2 regions of the Curtobacterium sp. SP.BCp genome follow, and region 1 is predicted to be linked to the other one. Evidence: riboswitches for the same ligand, from Rfam matches in the RefSeq annotation. Region 1 holds a riboswitch; the other holds the start of a gene.
The links. A riboswitch is a leader RNA that binds a small molecule or an ion and turns the genes downstream of it on or off. The one in region 1 is predicted to bind thiamine pyrophosphate.
Positions count from the first base shown of each region.

Region 2: another riboswitch for thiamine pyrophosphate. It lies ahead of thiM (hydroxyethylthiazole kinase); the one in region 1 lies ahead of ACRQ4C_RS05260 (ECF transporter S component).

Region 1 is NZ_CP194338.1:1,054,442-1,062,276, forward strand. Features, by position in the region: gene treY (malto-oligosyltrehalose synthase) at 1-1,263, opposite strand, end outside; gene glgX (glycogen debranching protein GlgX) at 1,260-3,467, opposite strand; gene ACRQ4C_RS05255 (hypothetical protein) at 3,598-3,921, shown strand; TPP riboswitch at 4,081-4,190, shown strand; gene ACRQ4C_RS05260 (ECF transporter S component) at 4,185-4,832, shown strand; gene ACRQ4C_RS05265 (ABC transporter ATP-binding protein) at 4,829-6,367, shown strand; gene ACRQ4C_RS05270 (energy-coupling factor transporter transmembrane component T family protein) at 6,364-7,185, shown strand; gene ACRQ4C_RS05275 (hypothetical protein) at 7,178-7,835, shown strand, end outside.
Region 2 is NZ_CP194338.1:1,437,568-1,445,402, forward strand. Features, by position in the region: gene ACRQ4C_RS07015 (aldo/keto reductase) at 1-545, shown strand, start outside; gene ACRQ4C_RS07020 (NADPH-dependent F420 reductase) at 627-1,274, opposite strand; gene ACRQ4C_RS07025 (GNAT family N-acetyltransferase) at 1,326-1,622, shown strand; gene ACRQ4C_RS07030 (VOC family protein) at 1,652-2,113, shown strand; gene ACRQ4C_RS07035 (MarR family winged helix-turn-helix transcriptional regulator) at 2,280-2,753, shown strand; gene ACRQ4C_RS07040 (metallophosphoesterase family protein) at 2,750-3,253, shown strand; gene thiD (bifunctional hydroxymethylpyrimidine kinase/phosphomethylpyrimidine kinase) at 3,294-4,745, opposite strand; gene thiE (thiamine phosphate synthase) at 4,742-5,458, opposite strand; gene thiM (hydroxyethylthiazole kinase) at 5,455-6,348, opposite strand; TPP riboswitch at 6,337-6,431, opposite strand; gene ACRQ4C_RS07060 (NUDIX domain-containing protein) at 6,500-7,444, shown strand; gene ACRQ4C_RS07065 (MFS transporter) at 7,717-7,835, opposite strand, start outside.

The DNA.
Region 1 (7,835 bases):
GGAGGTCTGTTGCAGGCGCACCGCAGCGGCGGAGTCGGGGTCGATGAGGGTCGGCGCGATCCGGTCGATCACGTCGTCGAGGTCCGGACGTGCCTCGGCAGCGCCCTCGAGCGCGTCGATGAGGTGGTGCCCGCCCTCGGGCAGGTAGGTCCGGTAGACGTCGAAGGACGCGATGACCTCGGCCAGTGCGTCGACGACGCGGTCCTCGGGGAGGCCCTCGGTCGTCGGGGCGAGCAGCCGCGCGAGGCGTCGGACCTCGCTCCCGAGGATGCCGTCGGCGATGCCGCGCCGGGTGTCGTGCGTGAGCTGCTGCCAGTCGGTCGGTTCGGCGCCCGACGCGGCGGTCAGGGCCTCCTGCCCGGCGGGGTCCACGAACACGCGGTCGACCACCCCGAGGGCGTCGTAGCCCGTCGTGCCGTCGACCGGCCACGACGCCGGCAGCTCCTCACCGGGCTCGAGGATCTTCTCGACGAGCGTGTAGGCGCCGCCGGTCAGGCCGGCGAGGTCGTCGAGGTACCCGGCCGGGTCGTACAGGCCGTCCGGGTGGTCGATGCGCAGACCGTCCACGAGGCCGTCCCGGAACCACCCACCGATCACGCCGTGCGACGCGGCGAAGACCTCCGGCTCCTCGACCCGGATCGCCGCCAACGTGTTCACCGCGAAGAACCGGCGGTAGTTCAGCTCGTGGTCGGCGCGCTTCCAGTGCACGAACTCGTAGTGCTGCCGGGCGTGCACGTCCGCGACGGAGTCGCCCGCGTGCACCGTGCCCGGCGCGGTCGGGTACGCGGTCTCGCCGACGTACAGCCGGTCGTCACGGAGTTCGACGGCGTCGAGCAGCCGGTCGTCGAGCACCGGCACCCGGATGCGACCGTCGGCGGCCTCCCAGTCGACGTCGAACGCCCACGCGACCGGTGAGCCCTGCCCCTGCTCGAGCAGCGACCACCACCACGGGTTCGCCGACGGGGTGGCGACCCCGACGTGGTTCGGGACGACGTCGACGAGCACGCCGAGCCCCGCCGCGTGCGCGGCCTCCGCCAGCGCACGGAAGGCCTCGTCACCGCCACGCTCGACGTCGACGCGGGTGTGGTCCACCACGTCGTAGCCGTGCTGCGAACCGGGCTCCGCCTGGAGCACGGGCGACAGGTACAGCCAGTCCGCGCCGAGGTCGTGCACGTAGTCGACGACCTCCCGCGCACGCGACAGGTCGAAGTCGGGCGTGATCTGGAGTCGGTAGGTCGAGGTGGGGACGCGCCTGGCGCTCATCGGGTTCCTTCGTCGGACGGCGCGGGGGCTCCGGCCGGGTTCTTCGGGGTGCTCGGCTCGGTGGAGGTCGCGTCGACCGGGGTGGTCCGGACCTCGTGGTCGGGCTCTTCGCGGAGGACGATCATCGACCGTGCGGGCACGTCGAGCGCGGTGCCGGCGTCGAGGACCTCTTCGCGGGCGCCAGGGTCGGCCGTGTCGATGCGGACCGTCCAGCCGGGCGCGTACTCCTCCGGCGGCAGGGTGAACGTGACGACGCCGTCGTGCGCGTTGAAGTACGTGATGAACGCGACGTCGCTCACGCGTTCACCACGGGCGTCGCGGCCACGGATGCCGTCGCCGTTGAGGTACATGCCGACGCTCTTGCCGAAGCCCGAGTCCCAGTCCTCCGGGTCCATCGCCTCGCCGGAGGGGGTCAGCCAGACCACGTCGGGGAGCGGTTCGCCCTCACCCCGGCGGACCGGGCGCCCGTTGAAGTAGCGCGTCCGTCGGAAGGTCGGGTGGTCGTGCCGCAGCTTCACGACGTCGGCCGTGAACTGGACGAGGTCGTCGTCGGCGTGCTCCCAGTCGATCCAGCTGATCGCGGAGTCCTGTGCGTACACGTTGTTGTTGCCGGACTGCGTGCGCCCGAGTTCGTCGCCGTGCGCGATCATCGGCACGCCCTGGCTGAGCAGCAGCGTCGCGAGGAAGTTCCGCCGCCGCTGGAGCCGCAGCGCGGTGATCTCCGGGTCGTCGGTCGGACCCTCGACCCCGGAGTTCCACGACCGGTTGTGGCTCTCGCCGTCGTTGTTGTCCTCGCCGTTGGCCTCGTTGTGCTTCTCGTTGTAGGCGACGAGGTCGTACAGCGTGAAGCCGTCGTGCGCGGTGATGAAGTTGATGCTCGCCTTGGGCGTCCGGCCGTCGTGCTCGTAGAGGTCTGCCGAGCCGGAGATCCGCGACGCGAACTCGCCGAGCGTCGAGGGCTCCCCGCGCCAGAAGTCACGGACGGTGTCGCGGTACTTGCCGTTCCACTCCGACCACTGCGGCGGGAAGTTGCCGACCTGGTAGCCGCCGGGACCGACGTCCCACGGCTCGGCGATGAGCTTCACCTGCGAGACGATCGGGTCCTGCTGGACCAGTTCGAAGAACGCCGCGAGCCGGTCGACCTCGTAGAACTCCCGCGCGAGGGCGGCCGCGAGGTCGAAGCGGAAGCCGTCGACGTGCATCTCCGTCACCCAGTACCGCAGGGAGTCCATGATGAGCTGCAGCGAGTGCGGGTGCCCGACGTTGAGCGAGTTGCCCGTGCCCGTGGTGTCCATGTAGTACCGCTTGTCGTCCTCGACGAGGCGGTAGTAGGCGGCGTTGTCGATCCCGCGGAAGGACAGCGTCGGGCCGAGGTGGTTGCCCTCTGCCGTGTGGTTGTAGACCACGTCGAGGACGACCTCGATGCCCGCGCGGTGCAGTTCGCGCACCATCGCCTTGAACTCCTGCACCTGCTGCCCGCGGTCGCCCGAGGACGAGTAGTGCGAGTGCGGCGCGAAGAACCCGATGGTGTTGTAGCCCCAGTAGTTCGACAGCCCCTTCTCCTGCAGGGTCGAGTCGTTCACGAACTGGTGCACGGGCATGAGTTCGAGCGTGGTCACCCCGAGGCGCTGCAGGTGCGCGATCACGGCCGGGTGCGCGACGCCCGCGTACGTGCCGCGCTGCTCCTCGGGCACGTCCGGGTGGGTCTCGGTGAGCCCCTTGACGTGTGCCTCGTAGATCACCGTCTCGCCGTAGGGGATCCGCGGTGCGCGGTCGCCCTGCCAGTCGAAGAACGGGTTGATCACGACGCCCTTCATCATGTGCGGCGCCGAGTCCTGGTCGTCCGTGGAGTCCGGGTCGCCGAACGTGTACGAGAACAGCGCCTGGTCCCAGTCGATGTCGCCGCTCGTCGCCTTCGCGTACGGGTCGAGCAGCAGCTTGTTCGGGTTCGCGCGCAGGCCGTTCGCGGGGTCGTACGGGCCGTGCACGCGGAAGCCGTACTCCTGCCCCGGCCCGATGTTCGGCAGGTAGGCGTGCCACACGTAGGCGTCCACCTCGACGAGGTCGACGCACTCCTCGGTGCCGTCCTCGTCGAAGAGGCAGAGCTCCACGCGGTCCGCGGTCTCGCTGAACAGGGCGAAGTTCGTGCCGCTGCCGTCGTAGGTCGCGCCGAGCGGGTACGGGTTGCCGGGCCAGGTGTGCAAGCGGTCCTCCAGGTGTGGGTTGCGCCAACATATCGGCGCCACCCCTCCACGTCCGCAGACAAGCCCCAGCGGTGGATGAACACCCCGTGCTCGCCCGCCTGTGGAGGGAGCGCCGAGTAGCCTCGCGCGCATGGCCAACATCGTGACGCAGATCGCAGACAAGGTGCGCCCCGCCGGGGTCAGCACGAACTACGGGGAGCCCGTCGAGGTCGGCGACCAGACGCTCATCCCGGTCTCCATCGCCTGGTTCGGCTTCGGCGGCGGCGGGGACGACGAGAACGGCGGCGGCGGTGGCGGTGGCGGCACCTCGATCCCGGTCGGCGCCTACGTCCGCCGCCCCGGCAAGGACCTCGAGTTCGAGCCGAACCTCATCTCCCTGCTCGCGGTGAGCATCCCGGTGATCTGGGTGACCGGCACGGTCCTCCGCAAGCTGGTGCGGGTCCTCAAGAAGTAGCGGACGACGGCCTGGAGGCACGTGGCGGGCCCGCCACCCCTCCCTCGCAGGCTCGGTCGGCGCGGCCCGCGTGCCGCTGGCGCGTCACCGCTGAGCGGGCCGCGCCAGGCCGTCTCATGCGCACCACGCGCAACGCGAGCGCAGCGCGCAGTACACTGCTGGCACACACACGGGAGTCCGGTCACCGGGCTGAGAGGGAGCGAACGGCGCTCCGACCGTCGAACCTGATCCGGATCATGCCGGCGCAGGGAGGAGTCACCACCATGCCTTCGCGCATCCAGTCAACCGTTCCGTCCACCGGCCAGACGGTCCCGGCCCCCAGGCGCTCGCTGCGCTGGCGGGTCGTCGACATCGTCGTGGCGAGCGTCCTCGCCGTCGCGCTCGGCGTCGTCTTCAAGGTCTGGGAGTTCCCCTACGAGCCACTCAGCGCGGCCATGAAGCTCGTGCTCCCGGGCACCCAGGCGCTGTTCGGCGGTGTCTGGCTGCTCGCCGGGCCCGTCGTCGCCATCGTCGTCCGGAAGCCCGGCGCCGCGCTCTACGGCGAGATCGTCGCCGCGTCCGTCGAGGCCCTCTTCGGTACCCAGTGGGGCTGGGGCACGCTCGAGGCCGGACTCGTGCAGGGCCTCGGCGCCGAACTGGTCCTGGCACTGTTCCTGTACCGCGTGTACCGCCTGCCGGTCGTCGCGCTCGCCGGGGCCGCCGCCGGCCTCGCCCTCGGCATCAACGACTCGATCCTCTGGTACCCCGGCTACGCGCTCGGGTTCAAGGTCGTCTACATCGTCTGTGCGGTCATCTCCGGCGCGGTGATCGCCGGGGTCGGCTCGTGGTTCCTGGTCCGGGCACTCGCCCGCACCGGTGTGCTGTCGTCCTTCGCCGCCGGACGCGAGCACAACCGGCGCGCCGACCGGTGACCAGCGGCACCCGGATCGCCTTCGCGGGCTGGGGCTGGCGGTACCCGGAACGCGCCGAGTGGGCGGTCCGCGGCGTCGACCTCGTCGTCGAGCCCGGCGAACGGGTGGCGGTCGTCGGACCGTCCGGCGCCGGGAAGTCCACGCTCCTCCGAGCCGTGGCCGCCGTGCTCCCGGACGAGCCCGACGCGACCGACGACACCGCCGCCGAGGTGGAGGGGACCCTGCTCGTCGACGGCACCGACCCGCGCGACGCCCGCGGCCGGGTCGGCCTCGTCATGCAGGACCCCGAGGCGCACACGGTCATGTCGCGCATCGGCGACGACGTGGCGTTCGGCTGCGAGAACGCCGGCGTGCCGCGCGCGGAGACCTGGGAACGTGTCCGGGACGCCTTGGAGGTCGTCGGCCTCGACCTGCCGCTCGACCGCAGCACCGCGCAGCTCTCCGGCGGGCAGCGGCAGCGACTCGCTCTGGCCGGGGTGCTCGCCATGCAACCCGGCGCCCTCGTGCTCGACGAACCCTGCGCCAACCTCGACCCGTCCGGCGTCGAGCAGGTCCACGCCGCCGTCCGTTCCCTGCTCGACGCCACCGGGGCGACCCTCCTGGTCGTCGAGCACCGGATCGGCACCTGGCTCGACCTCGTCGACCGGCTCGTGCTGCTCGAACCGGGCGGTGGGGTGGTCGCGGACGGGGCTCCCGACACGGTGCTCGCGAGGCACGGAGCCGCGCTGACCGCTGCCGGGGTGTGGGTGCCCGGTGCCGAGCCCGGCCGGGGGAGCGCCCGGCACGACCGTCCCGGAACCGCGACGGAACTCCTCCGCGCCGCACGCCTCGGGACGGCGCGCGGCCGGCGACAGCCCGTCGGGAGGGGCATCGACCTCGCGGTGCGGTCCGGGAACGTCGTCGCCGTCACGGGGCCGAACGGCATCGGCAAGTCGACGCTCGGCCTGACGCTCGCCGGACTCCTCCGGCCCACGGACGGCACGCTGACGGCCGCACCGGAGCTCGCCGGGGACGCCGGCGCCGGCACCGCCCCGCACGCGTGGTCGAGCCGGGCCCTCGCGGCGCGGATCGGCACGGTGTTCCAGGACCCCGAGCACCAGTTCGTCGCACGGACCGTCCGCGAGGAACTCGCCGCCGGCCCACGAGCCCTCGACCAGGACGGCGTCGACGAACGGGTCGCCGAGCTGCTCGACGAGTTCGGCCTCGCCCAGCTCGCGGACGCGAACCCGTTCACCCTGTCCGGCGGCGAGCAACGGCGGCTCGCGATCGCCGCGGTCGTCGCGAGCAGTCCGCCGGTCGTCGTCCTCGATGAGCCGACGTCCGGTCAGGACCGCGCCACGTGGGAGTCCGTCGTGCAGCACCTCGGTGCGCTCGCCGACGCGGGTACCGCGATCGTCGCGGTGACGCACGACCGCGACCTCGTCCGGGCGCTCGACGCCGACGAGGTGGTGCTCGCCGCCGACGGCGTGACCAGGGTCTCGGCCGCGCGGTCCGACGACGCGACGGCCGCGACGGCACAGGGGGTGCCGCGGTGACCGCCCCGTCGACCGCGCCCGCACGCCGGACGCGACCCGTGCCTCCCGGCCGGCCCCTGCCGCCACCCGCCGCCCGCGGGATCCGCGGCGTCCAGCCCGTCGCCTCGCTCCTGGGGGTCCTCGGCCTCGGGGTGTTCCTCGTCCTGAGCCTCGACGTCGTGTCCGCGGCCGTCGCCCTCGCCCTCGAGCTCGCGCTGCTGCCGCTCCTCCGCATCCCACCACGCACGCTGCTGCTCCGGACGTCGCCCGTGCTCCTCGCGGTCCCACTCACGGCGCTCAGCATCGCGCTGTACGGCCGACCCTCCGGACGTGAGTGGTTCGACCTCGGCTTCGCGCACGTGACCGACGGCTCCCTGACGCTCGCGCTCGCGACCGCGCTCCGGGTGCTCGCGATCGGACTGCCCGGCGTCGTGCTCTTCATCCAGGCCGACCCCACCGACCTCGCGGACGGCCTCGCCCAGGTGCTCCGGCTGCCCGCGCGGTTCGTGCTCGGAGCACTCGCGGCCGTGCGGATGATCACGCTGCTCGGCGACGACTGGCGGCAGCTCGCCATGGCCCGCCGGGCGCGGGGCCTCGCCGACACCGGACGCATCCGCCGAGCGGCGTCGATGGCGTTCGCGCTGCTCGTGCTCGCGCTCCGGCGGGGGACCACCCTCGCGGTCGCCATGGAGTCCCGGGGGTTCGGGGCGCCCGGACGCCGCACGTGGGCGCGTCCGGCCCGCTTCGCCGGCCCGGAGTGGGCGATGGCCGCGGTGCTCGTCGGGATCGGCGTGGTCGCCACCGCGGTCGCGATCGCGGCGGGGACGTGGCGTGCCTGACGGCGACGGCCTGGAGGCGCGGGTCGCTCGGGCAGCGTCGACCCGCGTCGGTGATCGGGCCGCCACGGCGGCTGCGGTCGCCCCCGGTGACGAGGCGCCGCGGGGCGACGGGGCTGCGCGGGGCGACGGGGTCGCGCGGGGTGATGGGGTCGCGCGGGGCGGACGTGCTGGTGGGGTCGGTGGCGCCGGTGGGTTCGTCTCGGTCGGTGCGCTGGCCGCGACCCTCGCAGCGCGGGCGCGGGCGCGGGCGCGGACGCAGGCTGCGGCGCCGGCCTCTGCTCGCGTCGTCGTGCTGCTCGACGGACGGTCGGGGACGGGCAAGACCACGCTCGGGGAGGCGCTCGCCGAGGAACTCGACGCCCAGCTCGTGCACCTCGACGACGTCTACCCGGGGTGGGACGGCCTCCGTGCCGCCGCGGACGCCGTCGTCACCGACGTGCTCGGTCCGGCGTCGGGACACCGCCGATGGGACTGGGACGCCTCGGCACCCGCCGGTTGGACGGCGGTCGATCCGGGCCTGCCGGTCGTCGTCGAGGGGTGCGGCGCCCTGTCACGAGCGTCGGCGCCGCTGGCGACCCTGCGCGTGTGGCTGGAGGCGGACGACGACGAACGGTGGCGCCGGGCGATCGGCCGCGACGGCGAGGTCTTCG
Region 2 (7,835 bases), 380 kb from region 1:
TCGACGACCTCGTCCGCGAGGGCAAGATCCGCTACGTCGGCCACTCGAACTTCGCGGGCTGGCAGATCGCCGAGGCCGAACTCACCGCCTCGATCGCCGGCACGACGCAGTTCGTGTCCGCGCAGAACGAGTACAGCCCGCTCGCCCGCAGCGTCGAGGACGAGGTGCTGCCGGCGGTCCGGGCCTACGCGCTCGGGTTCCTGCCGTACTTCCCGCTGTACAACGGCCTGCTCACGGGCAAGTACACGAAGGCGGGCGGCCCCGCGGACGGCCGGCTCAGCACGGCGAAGCCGCAGCTGCTCGCGGACGCGCCGTGGGACGTGCTCGACGAGTTCCAGCGGTTCTGCGACGCGCGCGGGGTGACGATGCTGCAGGGGACGTTCGCGTGGCTCCTCGCGCAGCCCGGGCTGTCGAGCGTGATCGCGGGGGCGACGAAGCCGGAGCAGATCACGCAGAACGCGGAGGCCGGCACCGCGTGGGCGCCGTCCGAGGACGACGTGGCCGAGATGACGGTCATCTTCGACGGCGCGGCGGCGGGTCGCTGAGTCGCTCATCGCGACCCGCTGACGGACGGGAGGCTCGGTGCCAGCCGGCACCGAGCCTCCCGTCCGTCGAGTGGTGACGACCTACATGTCGCGGTAGCGCTTCGCGGAGGCGAGCGCCTCGCGCAGCTCCGGCGCCGTCAGGCGCACGACGTACCCGGGGGTGTCGCGCTGGATGCGCCACCCCTCGGCGAGCGGACCGGCGTCGACGACGTCGAACCCGAAGGCGTCGATGAGGTCGGTGACGGTGCGCTTGGCGTCCTCGTCGTCGCCCGCGACCACGAGGGCGCGGCGGCCGGGCGTCCCGGCGGACTCGGCCTCGTCGGTGAGGGCGGGGGCGGCGATGTGGTTGAACGCCTTGACGACCTTCGCGCCGGGGAGGTGGTCCTGCAGCAGCTCGGCGGTGGTGGTCGTCTCGTCGTCGAGCGCCGCGATGTGCCCGTCGCGCTGCGGGTAGTAGTTGTTCGTGTCGATCACGACCTTGCCGACGAGGGGCTCGACGGGGATCGTGTCGATCGCGGCGAGCGGGGTCGTGACGACGACGATCTCGCCCGCGGCTGCTGCCTCGTCACGGGTGGCGGCGCGCGCGGACGGACCGAGTTCGTCCACGAGGTCCGAGAGGGTCTCCGGGCCGCGGGAGTTGGCGATCACCACCTCGTGGCCGTGCTGCACGGCGAGGCGTGCCAGCTGGGATCCGATGTTGCCTGCTCCGATGATGCCGATCGTGGTCATGGAGGACGCAACGCACGGGCCGGGACGGCATTCCCGGAGCATGATGGCGGCATGACCGAGGAGTTCCGCCACGAGGCCGACGAGAGCCGCTACGCGATGTACGTCGACGGCGAGCTCGTCAGCGTCCTCGACTACCGCGAGAACGGCGACGCGATCGCCTTCCCGCACACGTACACCGTGCCGAAGCACCGCGGGCACGGGTACGCCGCTGCCCTGGTGACGCACACGATCGACGAGGTCGAACGGACGTCGGACAAGCGCGTCGTCCCGATGTGCTGGTTCGTCGGGCAGTGGTTCGACGAGCACCCCGAACGAGCAGGGCTCCTCAGCCGCGGCGTCGCGGACTGAGCGGGCAGGACCGAGAGCAGGAGCCGACGATGACCGCGATCACCCCGTTCCTCTGGTACGACGACCAGGCACGGCAGGCAGCCGAGCTGTACGTCTCGCTGTTCCCCGACTCGCGGATCGACAGCGTCGCCGAGACCCCGGACGGCGATGCGCTCGTGGTCGAGTTCACGCTGCTCGGCCGGGGGTTCCGCGCCATGAACGGCGGCCCCGGTCACCCGCACAGCGACGCCGTGTCGTTCCAGGTCGACGTCGACACGCAGGAGGAGCTCGACCGGGTGTGGGACGCGCTGCTCGCCGACGGCGGACGGCCGTCGATGTGCGGCTGGCTCTTCGACCGCTGGGGTGTGGCGTGGCAGGTCACCCCGTCGATGATGGGCGAGCTCATGACCGGTTCGGGCGACCCCGCCGCGAACGCCCGCGTGTACGAGGCCATGATGCGGATGCAGAAGCTCGACATCGCGGCGCTCCAGGCCGCGGCAGCCGGCAGCTGACCCGGCGGGCCGTGCAGTCGGGGGCCGGCAGTCGGCCGGGTCTGGCATTCGGCGGGTCTGGCATTCGGCGGGTCTGGCAGTCCGGTCAGCGACCGATCGGTATCCTCTGACCGCAAGGTACCGGGACGAGCCGGTGCGAGACGGCCCTCGACAGGCAGGAGCCACCATGGACCACCCGAGGTCCGATGTCCGGAACGCCGACGTCGGACGCGCCTACACCGAGCTCTCCCGCATCACGAGGCGGGCCAGCATCCGGGCGCGCGGGTCGGACGAGGTGCTCAGCGTCGTGGACCAGTCGCTCGTGGACTTCGTCGTCGAGCACCCCGGCTGCATGGCCATCGACATCGCCCGCTACCTCCGACTCAACCGGTCGACGATCTCCCGGCAGCTCTCGGGGCTCCTCGCGGCGGGACTGGTGCGGACGACCGACGGTGGTACCGGCAACGCGAAGCCGCTGATCGCGACCGAGGCCGGCTGCGCGGCACTCGAGCGGTCCGTCCGGCTGCACCGCGACGCCCTCGAGGAACGCCTCGCCGACTGGTCCGACGACGACATCGCCCTGCTCGCCGGCCTGCTCGAACGCCTCGGCACCGCGGACGAGGCCGGTCTTCCGATGCCGGCCCGCGGCGCCGCGTCGTGACGACCTCGTTCGTCCTGCTGTCCGACACCCACCTGCCGAAGCGCGCGAAGGACCTCCCGGCCGCGCTCTGGGGCGACGTCGACGCCGCCGACCTCGTCGTGCACGCGGGGGACTGGGTGGACCTCGCGACGCTCGACGCCGTCGCCGGCCGGTCGCGTCGGTTCGTCGGGGTCCGCGGCAACAACGACGGCCCGGAGTTCGACGACCGGCTCCCGCTCGAGGCCCGCTTCACCGTCGAGGACCTCCGCTTCGCGGCCGTGCACGAGACGGGCGCCGCGACCGGACGGGAACGCCGCGCCGCCGCCGCCTTCCCGGACGTCGACGTGCTCGTCTTCGGCCACTCGCACATCCCCTGGGACTCGGTCGCCGACACCGGACTCCGCCTGCTCAACCCCGGTTCGCCGACGGACCGCCGTCGCCAACCGGACCACACGTGGATGCGTGGGACGGTCGACGGCAGCGACCTGACCGTCGAGCTCGTCCGGCTGCCCCCGCGCTGACGCACGCAGCGGTCGCACGGCGGCGACTGCCCCTCGGCGGTCACAGCGCCATCCGGAAGAACGCCTCCTCCCACACGGTCGACCGACGGTGGGCACGCGCCATGCGCCCTCGCTCCTCGGCGGTCGCCACGGCGGCCAGGCGTTCCACCTGCTCGGTGGCCTCGGCGCTCGCCGCGGCGAAGCCCGGGTCGCCGTACGCCGAGACCCAGTCCGCGTACGGGTGCCCCTCGGGCGCGACGCCCAGCCGCGTCCCGACCCAGGCGTACACCCGGAAGCAGGGCAGCACGGCGGCCGCGAGCACGGCCGTCGAGCCGCAGTCCGCCGCGGCCTGCAGGTGCGCCAGGTAGCCGGCGCACACGGGGTGCACCGGATCGTCGGCGTGCGCGTCCCCGAGGCGTCGGTGGTGCAGGTCCCGCGCCTCGGCGGCACACCCGTCGGCGGCGGTGCGCCAGAACGTCGCGGCCGCGCCGGACGACCGGTCGGCCAGGGTTCTGAGGTGGCGTTCGTACGTCCGGAGGTAGTGCACGTCCTGCGCGAGGTACGCGTCGAACACGGGGGGCGGCAGCGTCCCGTCGGCCAGACGACGGAGGAACTCCCCGGCCAGGGTCGCCTCGCGGACGTCGGCGACGTCCTCCCACCACGTCCGGGTCCACGGGACGGGCGGCAGCGCGGCCCGCGTCGCGGCACCGTGGTCGACGGGGCCGTTCCCGGCGCCGACGTCGAGCGCGTCGGCGTGCTCGAGCGCGGTCGTGAGCCACCGTTTGGCTGCCCCGACCGCGAGCTCCCAGTCACCGTGCCGTGCGGTGAGCGTGGCGATCGCGCTCGACAGGGAGCAGCCGGTGCCGTGGGTGTTCGCCGTTCGGATCCGCGGTCCGCGGAAGACTCGCGAGCTCCCGTCCGGGGACACCAGTACGTCGTCGGACGTCGGGCCGTCGTCGTGCCCGCCCTTCGCGAGCACGAGTACGTCCCAGGTCCGGGCCACCAGGGCTGCGTCGTCCGGCGCAGCGTCGCCGTCGGCGGTGGCCCCCGCGCCGGTCGTCCGCCGCGCCAGGTCGGCGAGCACCCCGAGCTCCGCCCGGTTCGGCGTGAGCAGGTCGGCGTGCGCGAAGAGGTCGGTGAGCGCGGCCTCGGCGTCGACGGACAGCAGTCGGTCGCCGCTCGTCGCCACCATCACCGGGTCCACCACGACGACCGGCGGTCGGTGCTCGGCGAGCCATGACGTGACCGTCGACACGACCTCGGCCGTCCCGAGCATCCCGACCTTGACCGCGTCGATCGTCACGTCGTCCGACACCGCGTCGAGCTGCTCGCGCAGGAACGTCGTCGCCGGGAGGTGGACGGCGCGCACGCCGGTGGTGTTCTGCGCGACGAGCGCGGTCACGACGCCCATGCCGTAGCCGTCGTGGGCGGCGATCGCCTTGAGGTCCGCCTGCAGTCCGGCGCCGCCCGTCGGGTCGGTCCCCGCGATCGACAGGACCCGTGGGACGCTCACCGGACACCGCCCTGGAGGCGCGGTGCACCCGGCCGGTCAGCTCCGGTCCGCCAGGCGGTCACGTACGCGGCAGCGGCCGCCCCGGGGTCGGCAGCCGCGCAGATGCCGGAGACGACGGCCACCCCCGCCGCTCCGGCGGCGCGGAGCGGCGCGACGTCGTCGAGGGTGACGCCGCCGATCGCGACGCACGGCAGCCCGGTGACGGCGGCGATCCGGGCGAACCCGTCGACGCCGAGCGGCGCGGGGTGGTCGGGCTTCGTCGTGGTGGGGTGGACGACGCCCACACCGAGCAGGTCGACCGTCCCGGCCGGCAGGGCAGCGACGGCCGCGAGGTGCTCCGGCGTGTTCGCGGTCAGGCCCACGTGGGCCGCCGGTCCGAGCAGGGCACGCGCGGCGGTCACCGGCACGTCGGACTGGCCGAGGTGCACGCCCGCGACGCGGTGTCCGGCGTGCCGCGCGGCGAGCACGACGTCGAGCCGGTCGTCCACCACCACCGTCGCCCGGTCGCCCACCGCATCGGCCACGGCGGCCGCCAATCCCGTGAGGCCTCGCGCCGAGGCATGCTTGTCCCGCACCTGCACGGTGCGGACCCCGGCGGCGACCGCGGCCCGGACCACACCGAGGACGCCGAGGCCGTGCCGTCCGGCCAGTTCCGTGTCCGTCACGAGGTACACGCCGAGGCCGTCTCCCGCCGTGCGAGCAGCCGCGGTCACCGCTCGCTCCGAGCCGGCACGGCAGGGGTGGAGTCCGCCGTGCCCGTGCCGTCCTCGGTGGACACGCGGGAGCGTTCCACGAGGTCCTCCGGTGTGAGGGACGCGAGCCGGTCGAGGAACAGCGGCTGGAACGTCCCCGGACCACCGGCGTCCCGGGCGGCCAGCTCGGCCGCCACCGTGTACGCCACGGTCGCGGCCACGGCGGCGTCGCCGGGGTCGGCGGTGACCGACGCGAACGCGGCGACCACCGCACCGAGCGCGCACCCGCCGCCGGTGATCCGGGTCAGCAGGTCCGTCCCGTTCGCGACCCGCACGACGGTCCCGTCCGGGGCGACCACCAGGTCGACCGGACCGGACACCGCCACGGCGCCCACGCGCCTCCCGGCCGACGCTCTCGCAGCGGCCCTCGCGTCGTCCGTGGTGGCCGTCGCGTCGGTCCCTCGGCCTCCGGCCGCGCCGTCGAGCAGGGCGAGCACCTCCGAGGCGTTGCCCCGCAGGACGGTCGGCCGCAGGGCCAGCAGCTCGTGCGCGAGCGCGGTCCGGACGGGGAGCGCCCCGACCGCCACGGGGTCGAGCACCCACGGCGTCCCGGCGTCGACGGCCGCGGTCGCCGCCTCGACGGCGGCGTCACGGGTCTCCTCGTGCGGTGTGCCGGTGTTCACGAGCAGCGCGTCGGCGACCCGGGCGAACGGACCGGCCTCGGTGCGTACGTCGACCATGGCGGGGGAGGCCCCGACCGCGAGGAGCACGTTCGCCGTCACGTTCTGCACCACGGTGTTCGTGACGCACTGGACGAGCGGGGCGCGGGCACGGACGGCCTCGAGCAGGTCGGCGCACCGGAGCACGAGGTCCGGCGCAGCGGTGGTGGGTACGGGCGCAGCAGTGCGCATGGACGATCCCTTCGCGAGTACGAGCTCGAGCAGGTTCGACGGGTGTGATCTCAGCCGCGGTCGCGGCACCCCGTGTCTCGATCGTCACCGTACACGACGCTCCGTGACCCACGGCGGTCACACGGACAGCCGTGTGTGGGAAGGTGGACCGGTGCCCGACGTCCCTGGTGTGAACCGCCTCCCCGGTGTGGACGGCACCACGCCGCCCGGGCCGCCGCCGGGCCCCCGCGACCCCGGTGATGCGTGGGCGATCGGCCCCGACGGCACCAAGGCGTGGGGACGCTTCGGCGCGGCGGGCCTCCTGGTCGACGACGGCTCCGGACGCGTGCTCCTCCAGCACCGCGTCGAGTGGAGCCACCACGGCGGCACCTGGGGCATCCCCGGCGGCGCCCGGCACCAGGGCGAGGACGCGGTCTCGGGCGCCCTCCGCGAGTCCGCCGAAGAGGCAGGTGTCCCCGAGGAGGGCATCGACCTCCGACACACCGCGGTCCTCGACCTCGGGTTCTGGACCTACACGACCGTCGTCGGACGCGCCTCCCGGCAGTTCGAACCGGTGATCGCCGACCGTGAGAGCCTCGCGTTGTCCTGGATCCCCGTCGGCGAGGTCGCGGACCTCCCGCTCCACCCCGGCTTCGGTGCCTCCTGGCCGGCGCTCCGCGCGTCCCTCGACACCTCGCCCCGGGTCGTGGTCGACGCCGCCAACGTCGTCGGCAGCCGACCCGACGGTTGGTGGAAGGACCGCGCCCGCGCCGCCGCCCGGCTGGTCGACGGCGTCAGGGCGCTCGCCGCGGACGGCGTCGCCTCGGCCGAGCTCGACCTCCCGTTCGCCCACTGGTGGCCGCGCTGGACGGTGGTGCTGGAGGGCGACGCCCGGGAGGCACGGCTCGCCCCCGACACGTCCCCCCGCCCCGTCGACGTGGTGCGGGCAGCGGCGTCGGGTGACGACGCGATCGTCGCCGCCACCCAGCAGGCACTCGCTGACAACGACGCGCCCGTGCTCGTCGTCACGGCGGACCGGGAGCTGCGCTCCCGGGTCGAGGCGCTCGGCGCCGGCGTGCGCGGCCCGGCATGGCTACGCGACGCGCTGCCGCGCTGACGTGCCGCACTGACCTGCCGCACTGACCCGTCCTGCTGTCCGGCCGCGCTTTCCGCGCCGCGCGACGTCCAACCGTGCGGACTCTCGACACGGGGCGCGCCGTCCGGAGGGCTCAGCACGGCCGCGGACGCGACTTGGGTCTGCGCGTTGGCCGATCCGGTTCGCGAACGTCGGGGATCGTGCACCGGATCGGCCACTCGCGGAACGGAACGTCCCGTCGCACCGCACCTGCCCGCACTCGGCGACCCACCGTCGGACGAGGGGCGGCGCGCTCAGGCCGGGATGTGCCTCCCGGACGACACCGCGATCGCGACCCACGAGACCACGCCGAGCGCGACGACCACGGCGAGGACGACCGGGACGGCCACGAACCCGGCGACCGCCGCGATCA